DNA from 4 places in the Streptomyces sp. NPDC006476 genome. Region 4 is predicted to be linked to each of the others. Evidence: riboswitches for the same ligand, from Rfam matches in the RefSeq annotation. Region 4 holds a riboswitch; each other region holds the start of a gene.

The links. A riboswitch is a leader RNA that binds a small molecule or an ion and turns the genes downstream of it on or off. The one in region 4 is predicted to bind cyclic di-AMP.
Positions count from the first base shown of each region.
Region 1: it holds a riboswitch for cyclic di-AMP, as region 4 does, so the genes downstream of both, ABZZ74_RS07755 (NlpC/P60 family protein) here and ABZZ74_RS04280 (M23 family metallopeptidase) in region 4, are expected to answer to the same signal.
Region 2: it holds a riboswitch for cyclic di-AMP, as region 4 does, so the genes downstream of both, ABZZ74_RS25905 (transglycosylase family protein) here and ABZZ74_RS04280 (M23 family metallopeptidase) in region 4, are expected to answer to the same signal.
Region 3: it holds a riboswitch for cyclic di-AMP, as region 4 does, so the genes downstream of both, ABZZ74_RS38505 (NlpC/P60 family protein) here and ABZZ74_RS04280 (M23 family metallopeptidase) in region 4, are expected to answer to the same signal.

Region 1 covers NZ_JBEXPK010000005.1:131,061-135,264, reverse strand. Annotated here, with positions in the region: gene pcrA (DNA helicase PcrA) at 1-1,856, opposite strand, end outside; cyclic di-AMP (ydaO/yuaA leader) riboswitch at 2,097-2,268, shown strand; gene ABZZ74_RS07755 (NlpC/P60 family protein) at 2,276-3,430, shown strand; gene ABZZ74_RS07750 (tellurite resistance/C4-dicarboxylate transporter family protein) at 4,158-4,204, shown strand, end outside.
Region 2 covers NZ_JBEXPK010000023.1:98,459-102,662, reverse strand. Annotated here, with positions in the region: gene ABZZ74_RS25915 (cytochrome P450) at 1-344, shown strand, start outside; gene ABZZ74_RS25910 (transglycosylase family protein) at 534-1,487, shown strand; cyclic di-AMP (ydaO/yuaA leader) riboswitch at 1,694-1,864, shown strand; gene ABZZ74_RS25905 (transglycosylase family protein) at 1,868-2,545, shown strand; gene eno (phosphopyruvate hydratase) at 2,857-4,143, shown strand.
Region 3 covers NZ_JBEXPK010000051.1:13,827-18,030, reverse strand. Annotated here, with positions in the region: gene ABZZ74_RS38520 (TfoX/Sxy family protein) at 39-371, shown strand; gene ABZZ74_RS38515 (LysR family substrate-binding domain-containing protein) at 379-1,137, opposite strand; gene ABZZ74_RS38510 (DUF5997 family protein) at 1,196-1,600, shown strand; cyclic di-AMP (ydaO/yuaA leader) riboswitch at 1,793-1,958, shown strand; gene ABZZ74_RS38505 (NlpC/P60 family protein) at 1,967-3,718, shown strand; gene ABZZ74_RS38500 (SDR family oxidoreductase) at 3,886-4,204, shown strand, end outside.
Region 4 covers NZ_JBEXPK010000003.1:53,641-57,844, reverse strand. Annotated here, with positions in the region: gene ABZZ74_RS04295 (GNAT family N-acetyltransferase) at 1-392, opposite strand, end outside; gene ABZZ74_RS04290 (HPr family phosphocarrier protein) at 589-870, shown strand; gene ABZZ74_RS04285 (GntR family transcriptional regulator) at 1,010-1,702, opposite strand; gene ABZZ74_RS04280 (M23 family metallopeptidase) at 1,891-2,664, opposite strand; cyclic di-AMP (ydaO/yuaA leader) riboswitch at 2,677-2,840, opposite strand; gene ABZZ74_RS04275 (pitrilysin family protein) at 3,065-4,204, opposite strand, start outside.

The DNA of each region.
Region 1 (4,204 bases), on a different contig from region 4:
CGCTCCAGGAAGTCGGCGAGCCCCGGGGACTCCTCGCCCTCACCGGACTCCTGCTCGAACTCCAGGGCCACGGCCGCGAGTTCCTGGAGGTTCTCGATACGGGTCTCGTCCTGCGGGTCGGTGGAAGCCTGCAACTCGGCGAGGTAGCCGGTGCGTTCGAGCACCGCCTCCAGGACGGTCGCCGGGCCCGCGCCGGACTCGACGATCGTACGGAGGTCCTCCATCAGCGTGTTGAACTTCTTGACCGCGTTGGCGGAGCGCGCGGCCATGCCGTACGCCTCGTCGACACGGCGCAGCGCCTGCGGGAAGCTGATCTTCTCCCGCTGCGAGAGGGCGTCGATCATCGCCTCGGCGCGCTCGCCGATGCCGCGCTTGGGGACGTTCAGGATGCGGCGCAACGGCACCGAGTCCTCGGGGTTGGCCAACACGCGCAGATAGGCCAGGACGTCCCGGACCTCCTTGCGCTCGTAGAAGCGGACGCCCCCGACGACCTTGTAGGGCAGGCCGACACGGATGAAGACCTCTTCGAAGACACGGGACTGGGCGTTCGTCCGGTAGAAGACGGCGACGTCCCCGGCCTTCGCGTCACCCGCGTCGGTGAGACGGTCTATCTCGTCGGCGACGAACTGGGCCTCGTCGTGCTCGGTGTCGGCGACATAGCCCGTGATGCGCGCGCCCGCGCCGGCGTTGGTCCACAGGTTCTTGGGGCGGCGGGACTCGTTGCGCTCGATGACCGCGTTGGCCGCGGACAGGATCGTCTGGGTGGAGCGGTAGTTCTGCTCCAACAGGATCGTCGTCGCGTCCGGGTAGTCCTCCTCGAACTGGAGGATGTTGCGGATCGTCGCCCCGCGGAAGGCGTAGATCGACTGGTCCGCGTCACCCACCACGCACAACTCGGCGGGCGGGACGTCGTACTCGTTCGGCGGGACGTCGACGGGGTGCTCGCTCGTCCCCACCAGCTCGCGCACGAGCGCGTACTGGGCGTGGTTGGTGTCCTGGTACTCGTCGACCAGGACGTGCCGGAAACGGCGGCGGTAGTGCTCGGCGACGTCCGGGAAGGCGCGGAGCAGGTTGACCGTCGTCATGATCAGGTCGTCGAAGTCGAGGGCGTTCGCCTCGCGCAGCCGTGACTGGTAGAGGGCGTAGGCCTGGGCGAGGGTCTTCTCGAAGCCGTCGGTGGCCTGGGCGGCGAAGTCCTCCTCGTCGATCAGCTCGTTCTTCAGGTTGGAGATCTTGGCGCTGAAGGATTTCGGCGGGTAGCGCTTGGGGTCGAGGTCCAGGTCGCGGCAGACCAGGGCCATCAGGCGCTTGGAGTCGGCGGCGTCGTAGATCGAGAAGGACGAGGTGAAGCCGAGCTTCTTGCTCTCCCTGCGCAGGATGCGCACGCACGCGCTGTGGAAGGTCATCACCCACATCGCGTTCGCGCGCGGGCCGACGAGCTGCTCGACCCGCTCCTTCATCTCACCGGCGGCCTTGTTGGTGAAGGTGATCGCCAGGACCTGGCCCGGGTGCACGTTCCGCTCGGCCAGGAGGTAGGCGATGCGGTGGGTGAGGACACGGGTCTTGCCGGAGCCGGCACCGGCCACGATGAGCAGGGGGGCGCCATGGTGCACGACGGCCGCGCGCTGGTTCTCGTTCAGCCCGTCCAGCAGCGCCGCCGGGTCGATCGCCGGGCGGGGGGCGCCGTCGCGGTAATAGGCGTCCCGGTCCGGCGGCACGTCGAACTTCCCGCCGAACAGATCGTCCGGAACGGGCTCCGGTACGTGATCGTCCTCGGGCGGCGGCGGGGGTTCGTCCGCGGGCCCGCGAGGGGCTTGGAGGTCCGCCAGGAAGCTGTCGTCAAAGAGGCTGCTCATCGCTCTCCGAGTCTAGGGCGCCCCACTGACAGCCCGCCGCCGCCCTGAGAACATCGCCCGATCCGATACCTCGCACACGCTCCGTGGCGCGCCATCACCGCACGTGGCCGGGCGGGCGGGGCTGATCAAAGGTCACGGAAATGTATCGGACAAATCGAACATCAACCTTCACACGGACCACACGAGTTGGCTACCGTTCGGACGGGCCGTACGACCCCCACCGGCGAACCTCGCCGGGCCGTGCGGCCTCCGCCGAGTCCGGGGCGCCGCCGCGCAGCCGGAGCCGGGGACCCACGAGGACCTTGGGGTGAATCGGCCGGCCCCCTCCCGGGGACCGGGCCGTAGGGCAACCCTTCCGAACCACCCGCCCGAACCCGACAGCTAACCCGGTAGGCGGACGATGGAAGGAGTCGCCGGTCTTGGCGTCGCACCGCAAGACGCGTCCCGCCGTTACGCGCGTAGCAGGCATACGCACCCCCGCTCTCGCCACGGCCGCCCTCACCTCCGTGGCCCTGCTCTCCCAGTCGGCCAACGCCGCCCCCTCGGCCGACGGCAGCCCCAGCCTCGAGGAAGTCGAGAAGAAGGTCGACGACCTGTACCGCCAGGCGGAGTCGGCCACCGAGAAGTACAACGCGGCCAAGGAGAAGACCACCAAGCAGCGCAGACGGGTCGACTCCCTGCTCAACGACGTCGCCAAGCGCGCCCAGAAGCTCAACGAGGAGCGCGACAGGCTCGGCTCCTTCGCCGCCGCGCAGTACCGGACGGGTGCCGCCGCGCCCGACACGGCGACCTTCCTGCTCGCCGACTCCCCGCAGGACTACTTCGACCAGACGCAGCTGATGGGCCGGCTGACCGCCCGCCAGAAGAGCGCGGTCGACGACTACTTCACCGAGCAGTCCGCGACGATGAAGAAGCGCGAGGAGGCCTCCCGGAGCCTCGAGACGCTCAGCACGTCGCAGAGCGATCTGCAGACCGCCAAGGCCACGGTCCAGAAGAAGCTCTCCGACGCGCGCGAGCTGCTGTCGAAGCTGACGGCCGAGGAGAAGGCGCGGCTCGCGGCGATCGAGAAGAAGCAGCAGGAGGAGGCCGCGCGCAAGGCCGCGGAGCTGGCCCAGCAGCAGGCGGCGGCGCGGAAGGCCCAGGAGGGGACCACGTCCCAGGGCGGCACCTCCTCCTCGGACACCGGCACCACGGACTCCACGGACTCCTCCTACGCCGCCAAGGCCGCGAAGGCGCTCGCGTTCGCCCGCGCGCAGATCGGCAAGCCGTACGTCTGGGGCGCCACCGGTCCCGGCTCCTACGACTGCTCCGGCCTCACCCAGGCCGCCTGGAAGGCCGCGGGCGTGGACCTCCCGCGCACCACCTACGACCAGGTGAACGCGGGCACCACCGTCTCCCTCGCCGACGCCCAGCCCGGCGACCTGATCTTCTTCTACGACGACATCAGCCACGTCGGCGTCTACATCGGCAACGGCATGATGATCCACGCCCCCAAGCCGGGCGCGTACGTCCGCGAGGAGTCCATCTACTACGCCGGCGAATCAATCATCCACAGCGTGGTACGCCCGGCGTGAGGCGCCGGGCCGGGGCGCGCGGACGGTCTCGTGCGCCCCGTATGAGGCCGCCGGGCGCGCGACGCACTCGGCACACCACCCGGCGATGAGATGCGCGGCGCGCGACGGTCTCAGAGCGCCCGCCGACCCAGCGCGCGACAGGCGTGCGAAGCCGCTTCACGCGCCGCCGCACGACCGTGGGATGCGGGGCCCGCAAACACCTCCGCGCGGCCCCCAAACGTGCTGCAGCATGCGGCATCGCTTCCGCGCCACCGGCGGAGGGACGTGGGCACGCGACGGTCTCAGAGCGCCCGCCGACCCAGCGCGCGACAGGCGTGCGAAGCCGCTTCACGCGCCGCCGCACGACCGTGGGGCGCGGGGCCCGCAAACACCTCCGCGCGGCCCCCAAACGTGCTGCAGCATGCGGCATCGCTTCCGCGCCACCCGGCGGTGGGATGCGCGGCACGCGACGGCCTCTGAGCGCCCGCCGACCCAGCGCGCGACAGGCGTGCGAAGCCGCTTCGGGCGCCACCGGCCGTGGGGTGCGGGGCGCGCAAGCGGCTGGGGGCGGTCGGCTGCGGTTGCGGTAGGCGTGGGGCGTTGTTTGTGTGCCGTCGTGCACAGCCGCACTTCGGCGCGTAGGTGTCGGTCCGCGCCCATCCACCGCTCCGCGCGCCCGCGCGTATTTCCTTCCGACCGCGCGCGTGCCCTTCTCGGACGCCGGGCCGGGCTCCCTACCATCGGCCGCATGCCCGGCAGCCGCAGCCCCGTGCCCGACCGCTCCGCTCTCCTCGT
Region 2 (4,204 bases), on a different contig from region 4:
GGTTCGCCACCGAACCCCTCACCATCGGCGGACAGCACATCGCGGCCGGCGACCCGGTCCTCGTCGTCCTGGCCGCCGCGGACCGGGACCCGGAGCGGTTCGCCGACCCCGACACCCTCGACCTCGCCCGGCGTGACAACCAACACCTCGGCTACGGCCACGGCATCCACTACTGTCTCGGCGCCCCGCTGGCCCGGTTGGAGGGCCAGACCGCGCTGGCCACGCTGCTCACTCGACTGCCGGATCTGCAACTCGGGGCCGACCCGGCCGAGTTGAGGTGGCGGGGCGGGCTCATCATGCGCGGACTGCGCACGCTTCCGGTGGAGTTCACCCCGGCCGGATGAGGAGACACCGCCGGACAAACGCCGGACAAACATGACACGCGCTCAAGTCTGTGATCTTCACGTGATCTACGCGGCATTAACTTGTGACAAGTGATCGTCTGACGATACGTTCACGGATCAACAGCGGCGCCAGGGTTTGGCCCACGCTTCACGCGCCGTGGTCAGTACTGTCTCGCGAAAGGCCCCCACATGCTCTCCGGGAACGGTCGTCACCGTCGCCCCCGCCAGGCTCCGGCCCTGCTCGTCGCGGCCGGCGTGACCGGCTCCGCCATCGCCATCCCGCTTCTCGGTGCGGCGAGCGCGAACGCGGCCGACGGGACCACGTGGGACAAGGTGGCGAACTGCGAGACCGGCGGCTCCTGGAGCGAGAACAGCGGCGGTTTCTACGGCGGCCTGAAGCTGACCCAGGACGACTGGGACAAGTACGGCGGCCTCGACTACGCCGAGCGCCCCGACCTCGCCAGCCGCAACCAGCAGATAGCCGTCGCCGAGAAGATCCTCGACGCCGAGGGCGTCGGCGCCTTCCACACCTGTGGACTGACCTCCGGGCTGACCGAGGACTCGGCCTCGGTGGACATCGACACCGGTGTGTCCGGCGGTTCGTCCGGTTCATCCGGTTCGTCCGACACCTCGGGCGGGTCCGGTTCCACCGGTCTGTCCAACTCCTCGGGCGACTCGGCGGGTGACTCCTCCTCGACGGACGGCTCGCCGTCGCTCTCCGCCTCCACCGGCTCTCCCTCCCCTTCGGCGGGCAAGTCCAACAAATCGGACAACTCGGCCTCGCCCTCCGTGTCTCCCTCGGATTCACGGGCGGCCGACAGTCCGTCGACAGGTCCGTCGAAAAGCGACGACTCGGACAATGAGCAGCAGGCGGTGGGCTCTTGGAGCCTCGTCGACACCGGCGCCGTCGCCTCCGCCACGGGCGCCGGACGGCACCGCGGCCCGAGCGCCGAGGAGGCCGTCACCGAGAGCGCCAAGGGCGGCACGTACACCGTGCACGCCGGCGACACCCTCGGCTCCATCGCCGACAGCCTTGGCCTGGACGGCGGATGGCGCGCGCTCTACGGCGCGAACAAGCAGGCCATCGGCGCCGACCCGAACCATGTCTCCGCCGGTCAGACGCTCGAACTTCCGGTTGAATAAGGGGCGAACGGGGCGGAAAAAGACGGGAGTTCACGTCATGCTTCGCGCTGAATGTCCGGTTTGGCGAAAGTGTGGGATGAGTCTCAGAAGCCCTGATCGTCTTTGAAATTCCGCCGATTCCGTGTCTACGGTCTTCACCGCTCGGCAATCCGAGCCCCGGCGGCCGCAACGCCGAATCCTGCCAGTGGCCGTACGGGAACAGTCGTCGCTTGACAGCGCCGTAGGCAGGAGCGGGGGACCCAAGGTAAGTGCCCCACCGGGCAGTTGACGGTGGCGGCTTGGGGTGGAGCCGCGTCTCGTGAAAGCGAGGACGCGGCCGGGCAACTCAACCGGCCCGAACCCGACAGCTCACCTCGCAGGCGTCGGTGAGGGGATCAACCATGCTGTTTTCCGGCAAGGGCAAGCACCGTCGTCCGTCCAAGGCCACCCGTGCCGCCGCGCTCGCCGGTGTCACCGGTGTCGCCATTGCCGCTCCGCTGATGGCGGCCGGCAACGCCTCCGCAGCCACCGCCTCCGAGTGGGACGCGGTCGCCCAGTGCGAGTCGGGCGGCAACTGGTCCATCAACACCGGCAACGGTTACTACGGCGGCCTGCAGTTCTCCGCCTCCACCTGGGCCGCGTACGGCGGCACCGCCTACGCCCCGCAGGCCAACCAGGCCAGCAAGGCGCAGCAGATAGCCGTCGCCGAGAAGGTCCTCGCCTCCCAGGGCAAGGGCGCCTGGCCGGTCTGCGGCAAGGGCCTGTCCAGCGCCGCCTACAACGGCGCGAGCGCCTCCAGCGGCACCACCAACCGCTCGACCGAGTCGCAGGCCGCCTCCCGCTCCTCCGAGCGTCCGGCCGCCAAGACCCACAAGAGCCAGAAGACCGTCACCACCCCGACCGGCAAGAAGGTCAAGAAGGGTGACGGCGAGTACAAGGTCGTCAAGGGTGACACCCTCAGCTCCATCGCCGCCAAGCACGGCGTCAAGGGCGGCTGGAAGAAGCTGTTCGAGCTGAACAAGGACATCATCGCCGACGCCAACCTGATCTACCCGGGTCAGCAGCTGCACCTGAAGTAAGAGCTGAACCACAGGGCCCTGACCGCCGTGTTCCCCAGTGTGGAGAACGCGTGAGGGCCTCCCCCGTCCCCACGGGCTCCCCGCTCCGGTGCGTGTTCCCCCGTACGCACCGGGGCGGGGCTTTTTCATGCGCGGGTGCTCGCACCGTTTTCACGCGGGAGCGCCCCACCCTCTTTGTTCCGTTCAGAAACAATTTACTCTCGGTTCTGCCCAAGGGGTGGTCGGCGGCGTGGCCGATCGGCCTTGGGCGGTTAGGCTCGTCTCGCAGAGCCACCGCGGCGCTGCACAGCCGCGTCACATGGAAGAAGGAGATGCTCGTGCCGTCCATCGACGTCGTCGTAGCCCGGGAAATCCTGGACTCCCGAGGCAACCCCACGGTCGAGGTCGAGGTCGGCCTCGACGACGGCAGCACGGGTCGTGCCGCCGTCCCGTCCGGCGCCTCCACGGGCGCCTTCGAGGCCATCGAGCTCCGCGACGGTGACCCCAACCGCTACCAGGGCAAGGGCGTCGAGAAGGCCGTCCTCGCCGTCATCGAGCAGATCGGCCCGGAGCTGGTCGGGTACGACGCCACCGAGCAGCGCCTGATCGACCAGGCGATGTTCGACCTGGACGCCACCGACAACAAGGGCTCCCTCGGCGCCAACGCCATCCTCGGCGTCTCCCTCGCCGTTGCCCACGCCGCCTCCGAGGCCAGCGACCTCCCGCTCTTCCGCTACCTGGGCGGCCCGAACGCGCACCTGCTGCCGGTGCCGATGATGAACATCCTGAACGGCGGCTCGCACGCCGACTCCAACGTGGACATCCAGGAGTTCATGATCGCCCCGATCGGCGCGGAGTCCTTCTCCGAGGCGCTGCGCTGGGGTGCCGAGGTCTACCACACCCTGAAGAAGGTCCTGAAGGGCAAGGGCCTGGCCACCGGCCTCGGTGACGAGGGCGGCTTCGCCCCGAACCTCGAGTCCAACCGCGCCGCCCTCGACCTCATCCTCGAGGCCATCAAGCAGGCCGGGTACGTCCCGGGCGAGCAGATCGCGCTCGCGCTCGACGTCGCCGCGTCCGAGTTCTACAAGGACGGCAAGTACGAGTTCGAGGGCAAGTCCCGCTCGGCCGCCGAGATGACCGAGTACTACGAGGAGCTCGTCGCCGCCTACCCGCTGGTCTCCATCGAGGACCCGCTGTTCGAGGACGACTGGGCCGGCTGGAAGGTGCTCACCGACAAGCTCGGCGACAAGGTCCAGATCGTCGGCGACGACCTGTTCGTCACCAACCCCGAGCGCCTCGCCCGCGGCATCGAGGAGGGCACCGCGAACGCCCTGCTCGTGAAGGTGAACCAGATCGGATCGCTGACCGAGACCCTGGACGCCGTCGAGCTGGCCCAGCGCAACGGCTTCAAGTGCATGATGTCGCACCGTTCCGGCGAGACCGAGGACGTCACCATCGCCGACCTGGCCGTCGCCACCAACTGCGGCCAGATCAAGACCGGCGCCCCGGCCCGCTCCGAGCGCGTCGCCAAGTACAACCAGCTGCTGCGCATCGAGGAGATCCTCGACGACGCGGCGGTGTACGCGGGCCGCAGCGCGTTCCCGCGCTTCAAGGGCTGAGCACCAAGGGCTGAGCGCCAAGGGCTGAGCACCGTCGACGGCTGATCCTTACGGGGTCAAG
Region 3 (4,204 bases), on a different contig from region 4:
TGGAATCCTGGGAGTCGGTACACGGAGCGAGGCGTGGCATGGCGTACGACGAAGCGTTGGCCGAGCGGATTCGGCGGTATCTGGGGGCCGATCCGGACATCACTGAGAAGCGGATGTTCGGAGGGCTCGCGTTTCTGCTGCGGGGGAACATGGCAGTGAGCGCGAGTGGCGCCGGGGGGCTGATGGTCCGTGTCGGGCCGGAGGCCACGGACGCGGCACTGACCCGACCGGGAGCGCGGCTCCTCGACATGACGGGGCGGCCGATGCGCGGCTGGATCGTCGTCGACCCGTCCGCGCTGACGGACGACCGGGTCCTGGGCGCATGGATCGACGAGGGGTACGCCTTCGCCGCGGGGTTGCCGCCGAAGTGAGCCGTTCCTACGAGCGGCGGCCGGGCCTGCCTCGCCTGCCGGGCTTGGAGCCGCCCGCGCGGGGAGTGCGGCCCGGCTGCTTGGCGGGGGCGGGCTTGCGGCGGGCGGAGGACTTCTCCTGCTCCTCCCGCCTCGGCTTCTCCTCCGGCTGCTGTTTGCGGCCGCGGGAGCTGTTGACCGTGCGGCCGCGCACGATGCCGATGAAGTCCTCGACCAGGTCGGTGGTCGCTTCCTCGGGCCAGGACAGGGCGACACCGGACTGGGGTGCGTCGACGACCGGGCGGTAGGTGAGGTCCCTGCGGTGGTGCAGACGGGCGAGGGACTGGGGGACGACGAGGAGGCCGACGCCCGCCGCGACCAGCTCCACGGCGTCCTCGGTGGTGGCGGGACGCTCGAAGGCGGGTTCACCGGGAGGGGCGTCCCAGTCGAAGACGTCGTCGAGAGGGTGGAAGAGCACCTCGTCGGCCAGATCGGCGAGCGTCACCTCGTCGGCCGCCGTGATCACGTGGTCCTTGGGGACCACGACCACCGTCGTCTCGGTGTAGAGCGGGATCGCGCTGAAGAACCCACGGTCGACCGGCAGCCGTACCAGGCCCGCGTCCGCCTCGCCCGCGCGCAGCACCTCGGGCGCCTCGGCGGCCGGTACGGCGATGAGGTGCAACGGGATGCCGGGCAGCCGCTCGTTCCAGATCCGCACCCACTTGGCGGGCGTCGTCCCCGGGACGTACGCGAGCCGGAACGTGGGAGATGTCTCCGAGCCTGTCACCTGGCCAGGTTACCGGCCGTGGTCGAGGGCCCCGTACCCGGTCGATACCCTGGACCCCATGAAGTCGCACCAGACCACCCAGACGATGAAGCCCGCGACCGCGGCGAAGAAGCTGGGTGTGTACCTCGAGGCCACCCCCGCCGAGTTCCGTGAGGGTGTCGTCTCGCGCGCCCAGCTCGACCAGCTCCAGGCCGAGCCGCCCGAGTGGCTGCGCGAGCTGCGGGCCAAGGGACCGCACCCCCGTCCGGTGGTCGCGGCGAAGCTGGGCGTCTCCATCGCGGGGCTGGCCCGCGGCGGGGTGACCGAGCCGCTGACCACCGAGCAGATCGAGGCGCTCAAGCAGGAGCAGCCGGAGTGGCTGGTGAAGGAGCGGGCCACCCAGGCGGAGGTCCGCAAGGAGGCGGCGCGGATCAAGAAGCGCGACGCCGAGCGGGCGGCCGGGGAGGACGGTCCGCGGTCCTGAGGCACCCGCCGTCGCGACGGTCGGTCACGCTCCAGATCCGCTGTGTGCACGGAAATGGGATCTGACGGCCCGTCACGACGAAGGTCACAAAAGCGTATCGGACATTCTGCCCTTCAACCTTCACACCAGCCGCACAAGTTGGCTAGCGTGGGTCCAGGCCACTCGAGTTCCTCCGGCGAACCCCGTCGGGACGCGTGGCCTCCGCCGAGTCCGGTGTCGAACCGGAGCCGGGGACCCAACCGAATCATGGGGTGAATCGGCCCAACTGCCCGCACGGGCAAGGGTCGTAGGGCATGCCTTCCGGACACGACCGCCCGAACCCGACAGCTAACTCGGTAGGCGGAGTACGGAAGGAGTACGGCTCCCATGGCGCCGGATCGACCATCGCGCACGGGCGGCTCCGGCCTCCCCGGGATGCGCAACTCCGCCCTCGCCGCAGCGGCCCTCACCTCGGTGGCCATGCTCTCGCAGAGCGCTGACGCCGTTCCCCTCGCCGGGGAGGACGCCCCCAGCCGGGAGGCCGTCCGGGACCGGGTGAGCAGCCTCTACGACCGGGCCGAGTCCGACACCGGCCAGTGGAACTTCACCCGGCCGACGGTGACCGGCTCGCGAGGACGCGGCGCGCCGACGGGCGGCGGCAGGCGCTCGGACCCCGACCTGGACAACGTGACCCGGCAGTGGTTCGACGCGGCGCGCGCCTCGCTGGGGCCCACGATCCCGGCGATCCTGCCGGCCGACCGCATGCCCGCCCAGCGCACCTCCTCCCCCCGCCCGGCCCCGTCGCGGCCCGCGCGCTCCCCGGAGGCACGGACCGGCTTCGAGCTGGAGGCACCCGGCCGGCCCGTGGCCGAGCTGCCGGCGGGCGGAACGCGCCGTCCGGTCGCCGAGCTGACCGCGGGTGACGGCACGGCCGCGCTGCCCGCCATACCGGCGCAGCGGCAGGAGTCCGCCATGGCGACGGGCGCGACGGGCGGCGAGCCGCGGCAGGCGTCGCTGCGCACGTCCAAGGAGCAGAGCCAGCGCAAGATCGCCGCGGCGAGTGAGCTGCTGTACCGGTACACGGCCCGGCAGACGTCCCTACCGCAGTCGGCGGTCATGTCACCGACGGCCATGGCGGAACAGACGGCGGTCATGCCCTCGCTGGCCATGACACCGCAGTCGGCGGTCATGTCACCGACGCCCATGGCGGAGCAGACGGCGGTCATGCCCTCGCTGGCCATGACACCGCAGTCGACCGTCATGTCGCCGACGGCCACGGAGCCACAGGCGACCCTCATGTCCCCGGCGGCCACGACATCCCAGACGGGCGTCATGCCCTCGATGACCATGGCAGCACCGCAGTCGGCGCTCGCGACTCCTGCGCCGCAGGCGGATCTGGCGCCGGCGCCCTGGTCGGAGCAGGCGAGCCGGGCGACCGAGGAGGCCTGGCGGATGCAGCAGCCGTCCGTGCTCGACACGGGCGTGCCGGTGAGCGAACCGTGGGGCCTGCAGCAGCCGGCCGTCCCCGACATGGGTCCGTCCATCACCGACACGGGGGCGCAGCAGCAGCTGACCGCCCTGGACACCGGCACGCAGTGGAGCTTCCAGCAGCCCACCGTCGAGGCGGCCCCGCAGCAGCCGTCCGTCATGGACACGGGTGCGTGGAACCTGCCCGTCGCGGTCGACTCGAGCCTGCCCGTCTCGGACCAGTGGCGCCGGCTCCAGGAGCCGTCGGTCCTCGACACGGGGGTGCCCGAGGCGCCCGCCGAGCCGCCGGTCGGCACCAAGGCGGACCGGGCCGTGTCCTTCGCCCGGGCGCAGATCGGCAGGCCCTGTCTGTGGGGCGGGGTCGGTCCGGAGTCGTACGACAACGCCGGGCTCACCCAGGCCGCCTGGCGGGCCGCCGGGGTCGCGCTGCCGCGGTCCACGCACGAGCAGGCGAGCACCGGCACGGTGGTCCCGCTCGCCGAGAGCCGTCCCGGTGACCTGATCTTCTTCAACGACAACTTCAGCCATGTCGGCCTCTACACCGGCAACGGTCTGATGATCCACGCCCCCGGACCGGGCGCGGTGATCCGCGAGGAGTCGGTCCACTACGCCGGCGAGGCCGCGATCCGCATAGCGGTGCGCCCCGCCTAGCAGCACACGCTCCGCCGAAGAGGCCGTCCACGAACCGTGGGCGGCCTCTTCGGCGTTCGGCGGTCACCGTCTCGCGCACGAGTCGGGGAGGGTCGGTGAAATCGGCCTTCCCCGAGCAACCGCTGCCGCTGGCGACCAAAGCTGCCTCGCTGGTGAAGGATGGCGGCATGAGTGATCAATACGAACGGCGGCTGACCGGGAAGACCGTCGTCGTCACCGGGGCCGCGGGCGGCCAGGGCGCCGCCGAGGTGGAGGCGCTGACCCGGGCCGGCGCCCGGGTGGTGGCCACGGACGTGCGGCCGCAGGGTGACGTGCGGCGGCTGGACGTCAGCAGGGAGAGCGACTGGGCCGCGCTGGCCGCGGAGTTGAAGGAGTCGTACGGCGAGATCCACGGCCTGGTGAACAACGCGGGTGTCATCCGGCGCGAACGGCTCGGTGAGGTGCGGTCGGAGGACTTCGCGCAGGTCCAGGCCGTCAACACCACCG
Region 4 (4,204 bases):
AGGGCGGAGGCGACGCCGCGGCCCTGGTGGGCGTCCTGGACGAGGAAGGCGACCTCGGCCTCGTCGGCGGGCGCCGACGCGGGCGTTCCGTCGGCGCCGATGCGGTCGTAGCGTACGGTGGCGATGAACTCGCCGCCGACCGTGGCCGCGAGTCCCACCCGGTCCACAAAGTCGTGGTGCGTGAAGCGGTGGACGTCCTTCGCGGACAGTCGCGGGTAGGGCGCGAAGAAGCGGTAGTACTTCGACTCGTCCGACACCTGCTCGTAGAAGCTGACCAGGCGCTCCGCGTCATCGACGGTGATGGGGCGGATGCGTGCGGTGCCGCCGTCGCGCAGCACCACGTCGGCTTCCCAGTGGGCGGGGTACTCGTGCCGGTCCGACGAGGTCTGCATGGGGCCCAGCGTACGGCTCGCGTCCGACAACGGCGCGAGGCAGTCTGTGGACGACAACCAAGCAGCGCGAGGGACGGACGTCGGGCCGAGGCCGCGGCCCGACGACTCACCCCGGAGGGGCGCGAGCCTCTCCGGAGCAGCCTCACGTTGTGGGAAACTGGTCTAGACAACCCTGAACACCGAAGGGCAGCATCACATGGCTGAGCGCCGCGTCAACGTCGGCTGGGCCGAGGGCCTCCACGCCCGCCCCGCTTCCATCTTCGTCCGGGCCGCCACGGCCGCAGGTATCCCGGTCACGATCGCCAAGGCCGACGGCAACCCCGTCAACGCGGCCTCCATGCTGGCGGTTCTGGGCCTGGGCGCCCAGGGCGGCGAGGAGATCGTCCTCGCCTCCGACGCCGAGGGCGCGGACGCGGCCCTCGACCGTCTGGCCAAGCTGGTCTCCGAGGGGCTCGAGGAGCTTCCCGAGACCGTCTGACCACGGCACCACGGAAGGGCTCGTCCGAATTTCCGGGCGAGCCCTTCGCATTTTCTGTGCCGGGGGTTCGGAATTCCCGGCGGCGGGCAGCGTGAAATAGCCCCCGCGAATTCTTTCCTCTTTGTATACGGCGTCCGTGTTAATGCCGCAGGCTCGGCATGTTTACGGCATGTTGCGAGTTCCTCACACCGTTCACCCGCTCCTGACTCCCGAATCGCAGCCGGTGCGCGGCGGTCGAGCGTTCGGTGTGCAGTGCCGTGACCGCCCGGGCGCGTTCGCCGTCGCCACGGGCCACGGCGTCAACGATCGCCCCGTGCTCGGCCCAGTACTCCACCGGGTCGGCGGGCGCCTCCACGGCGTACATCCAGGCGATCTTGTGACGCAGCTGGGTGAGCATCGAGGTCATGGCCGGGCTGCCGGAGGCCTGGGCGAGCGTCTCGTGGAACCAGCCGCCCAGGGAGCGCAGATCCTCGCTGTTGCCCCTTCTGGCCCGCTCCTGGCCCAGTCTGACCAGGCCGCGCAGCACCTTCAGATGGGCCTCGGTGCGGCGCTGGGCGGCCCGGGAGGCGCCGAGCGGCTCCAGCAGCAGGCGCATCTCCAGCAGGTCGGAGGCCTCCTGCTCGGTCGGTTCCGCGACGCACGCGCCCGCGTGCCGCCGGGTCACCACGAAGCCCTCGGCCTCCAGGGTGCGCAGGGCCTCGCGGACGGGGACGCGCGAGACGCCGTAGCGGCGGGCGAGGAGTTCCTCGGTGAGGCGGCTGCCGCGCTCGTAGACACCCGCGACGATGTCGTCCCGGATGGCCGTGCACACCGAGTGCGCCGGAATACGCATGTCCGACCTCCGCCTTAATCCCCGTGAAACGTCGACCATGGACGTGTGTCCAGTGACTCTATTGCAAAGGGCGGGAATTTCCGACGGCGGGCCAGAATCCATGGATATTTTTTGGACAGCGGGACGACTGAAACGCGGAAAGCCCCGGCTCGGGGAGCCGGGGCTTCACGGGATCTCGCGATCCTCCGTCAGACGTTCACGCCGTGCGAGCGAAGGTAGGCGACGGGGTCGATGTCGGAGCCGTACTCCGGCGTCGTACGGGCCTCGAAGTGCAGGTGCGGCCCGGTGGTGTTGCCGGTCGAGCCGGAGAGGCCGATCTGCTGGCCGGTGACGACCTTCTGGCCGACGGAGACGCCGATGGACGACAGGTGGCCGTACTGGGTGTACGTGCCGTCGTTCATCTTGATCACGATCTGGTTGCCGTACGCACCGCCCCAGCCGGTCTGCACGACCGTGCCGTAGCCGACGGCGTGCACGGTGGTGCCGGTCGCGGCGTGGAAGTCGATGCCGGTGTGGCTGCCCGAGGACCACAGGGAACTGCTGGCCTTGTAGCCCGTGGAGACGTACGAGTTCGAGATCGGGGCGACGAAGGTGTTGAGGCGCTTGCGCTCGGCCTCGCGGGCGGCGCGCTCCTTGGCCTCGCGGGCCTTCTTGGCCTCCGCCTCGGCCTTCTTGCGCGCGGCCTCCTCGGCCGCCTTCTTGCGGGCGGCCATCTCGGCGGCCTGCTTCTGCGCGTCGGCCTGGGCGTCGATCTTGGCGGCGATCGAGTCGCCGATGGTGATGACGGGGGTGAGACCGGTCTGCTCGACGGCGTCGGCCGCGTTGTCGGCGGCGAGCGCGGGGGCCGCGAGGGCGCCGATGACGCCGGTGGTGGCGAGGGCCGCGACGCCGGCGGCATGGGCGGTGGAGCGCTTGATCCGGCTGGGACGACGGTGCTTCCCGGTGGCGCACATGAACGCCATGTACAGGCTGTTCCTTTCCTTCCCTCTCGCCTACCGGGTTAGCTGACGGGTTCGGAGCAGGAAGGTCTCCTACGGACACCCTCGCCACACGCGCGGGCGTCCGATTCACCCCAGGGACTGCGTGGGTCCCCGGCTCCCCTGGCTCGCGCCGTACGGGGACTCGGCGATGACTGTCCGGTGCCGCGGGTGCGGCGCACTGCCTGACGGACAGCCCGGACGACGCTAAACGGGGCCACTTTCAATTCCCAAACGGATCAGGGTGTTTGTAGCGCATCCCACAGGGCAAACAGCCCACTCTCCTTCAATTTTCCTTCAATTGCCTTCAAAGGTCCTTCAATTCGGACATAAGAGGGCCCTGGTGACGCTTCCGTCACCAGGGCCCTGCCACGCACGCGTGCCGCTACTCGGCGGACACCACGGTCACTTCACCGATGTTCAGAGCCTCTACGGGCTCCTTGATCTGCGCCGCGTCCCCGACCAGGACGGTCACCAACCGGTCGACGGGGAAAGCGTTCACGACCGCCGCGGTGGCCTCCACGGTGCCGGTCGCGGCCAGCTGCTGGTACAGCGTCGCCTGGAAGTCGTCCGGCAGATGCTGCTCGACCTGGTCGGCCAGCGTGCTCGCGACGGCCGCCGCCGTCTCGTACTTCAACGGCGCCACCCCGACGAGGTTCTGTACGGCGACGTCGCGCTCGGCGTCCGTGAGGCCGCCCTCGGCGAGCGTGCGCAGCACCCTCCAGAGGTCGTCGAGCGCCAGGCCGGTGTTCGGGGTGTCGACGGAGCCGCTGATGGCGAGCATCGACGCGCCCGTGCCGTCCGGGGCGGAGCGCAGGACCTGGCCGAAGGCCCGCACGCCGTAGGTGTAGCCCTTCTCCTCGCGCAGGACGCGGTCCAGGCGGGAGGTGAGGGTGCCGCCCAGGCAGTACGTGCCGAGGACCTGCGCGGGCCACACGCGGTCGTGCCGGTCGGGCCCGACGCGGCCGATGAGCAGCTGCGTCTGGACGGCGCCGGGACGGTCGACGATGACCACGCGCCCGGTGTCGTCGGCCGTCACCGCAGGCACCGGGCGGGGCTCGGCCCTGGAGCCCGTCCACGCCCCGAGGGTCTCCCCGAGCAGGGCGTCGAGGTCGATCCCGGTGAGGTCGCCGACGACCACCGCGGTGGCCGTCACGGGCCGGACGTGACGGTCGTAGAAGGCGCGCACGGCCGCCGCGTCGATCTTCTCGACGGTCTCCTCGGTGCCCTGGCGCGGGCGCGACATGCGCGAGCCGGCCGGGAACAGCTCCTTGGAGAGCTCCTTGGCGGCGCGCCGGGAGGGGTTGGCCAGCTCGTGCGGGATCTCGTCGAGGCGGTTGCGGACCAGCCGCTCCACCTCGCTGTCGGCGAACGCGGGCGCCCTGAGGGCGTCGGCGAGCAGACCGAGCGCCTTGGCCAGTCGGGAGGCCGGAACCTCCAGGCTGAGCCGGACGCCGGGGTGGTCGGCGTGCGCGTCGAGGGTGGCGCCGCAGCGCTCCAGTTCGGCGGCGAACTCCTCGGCGGA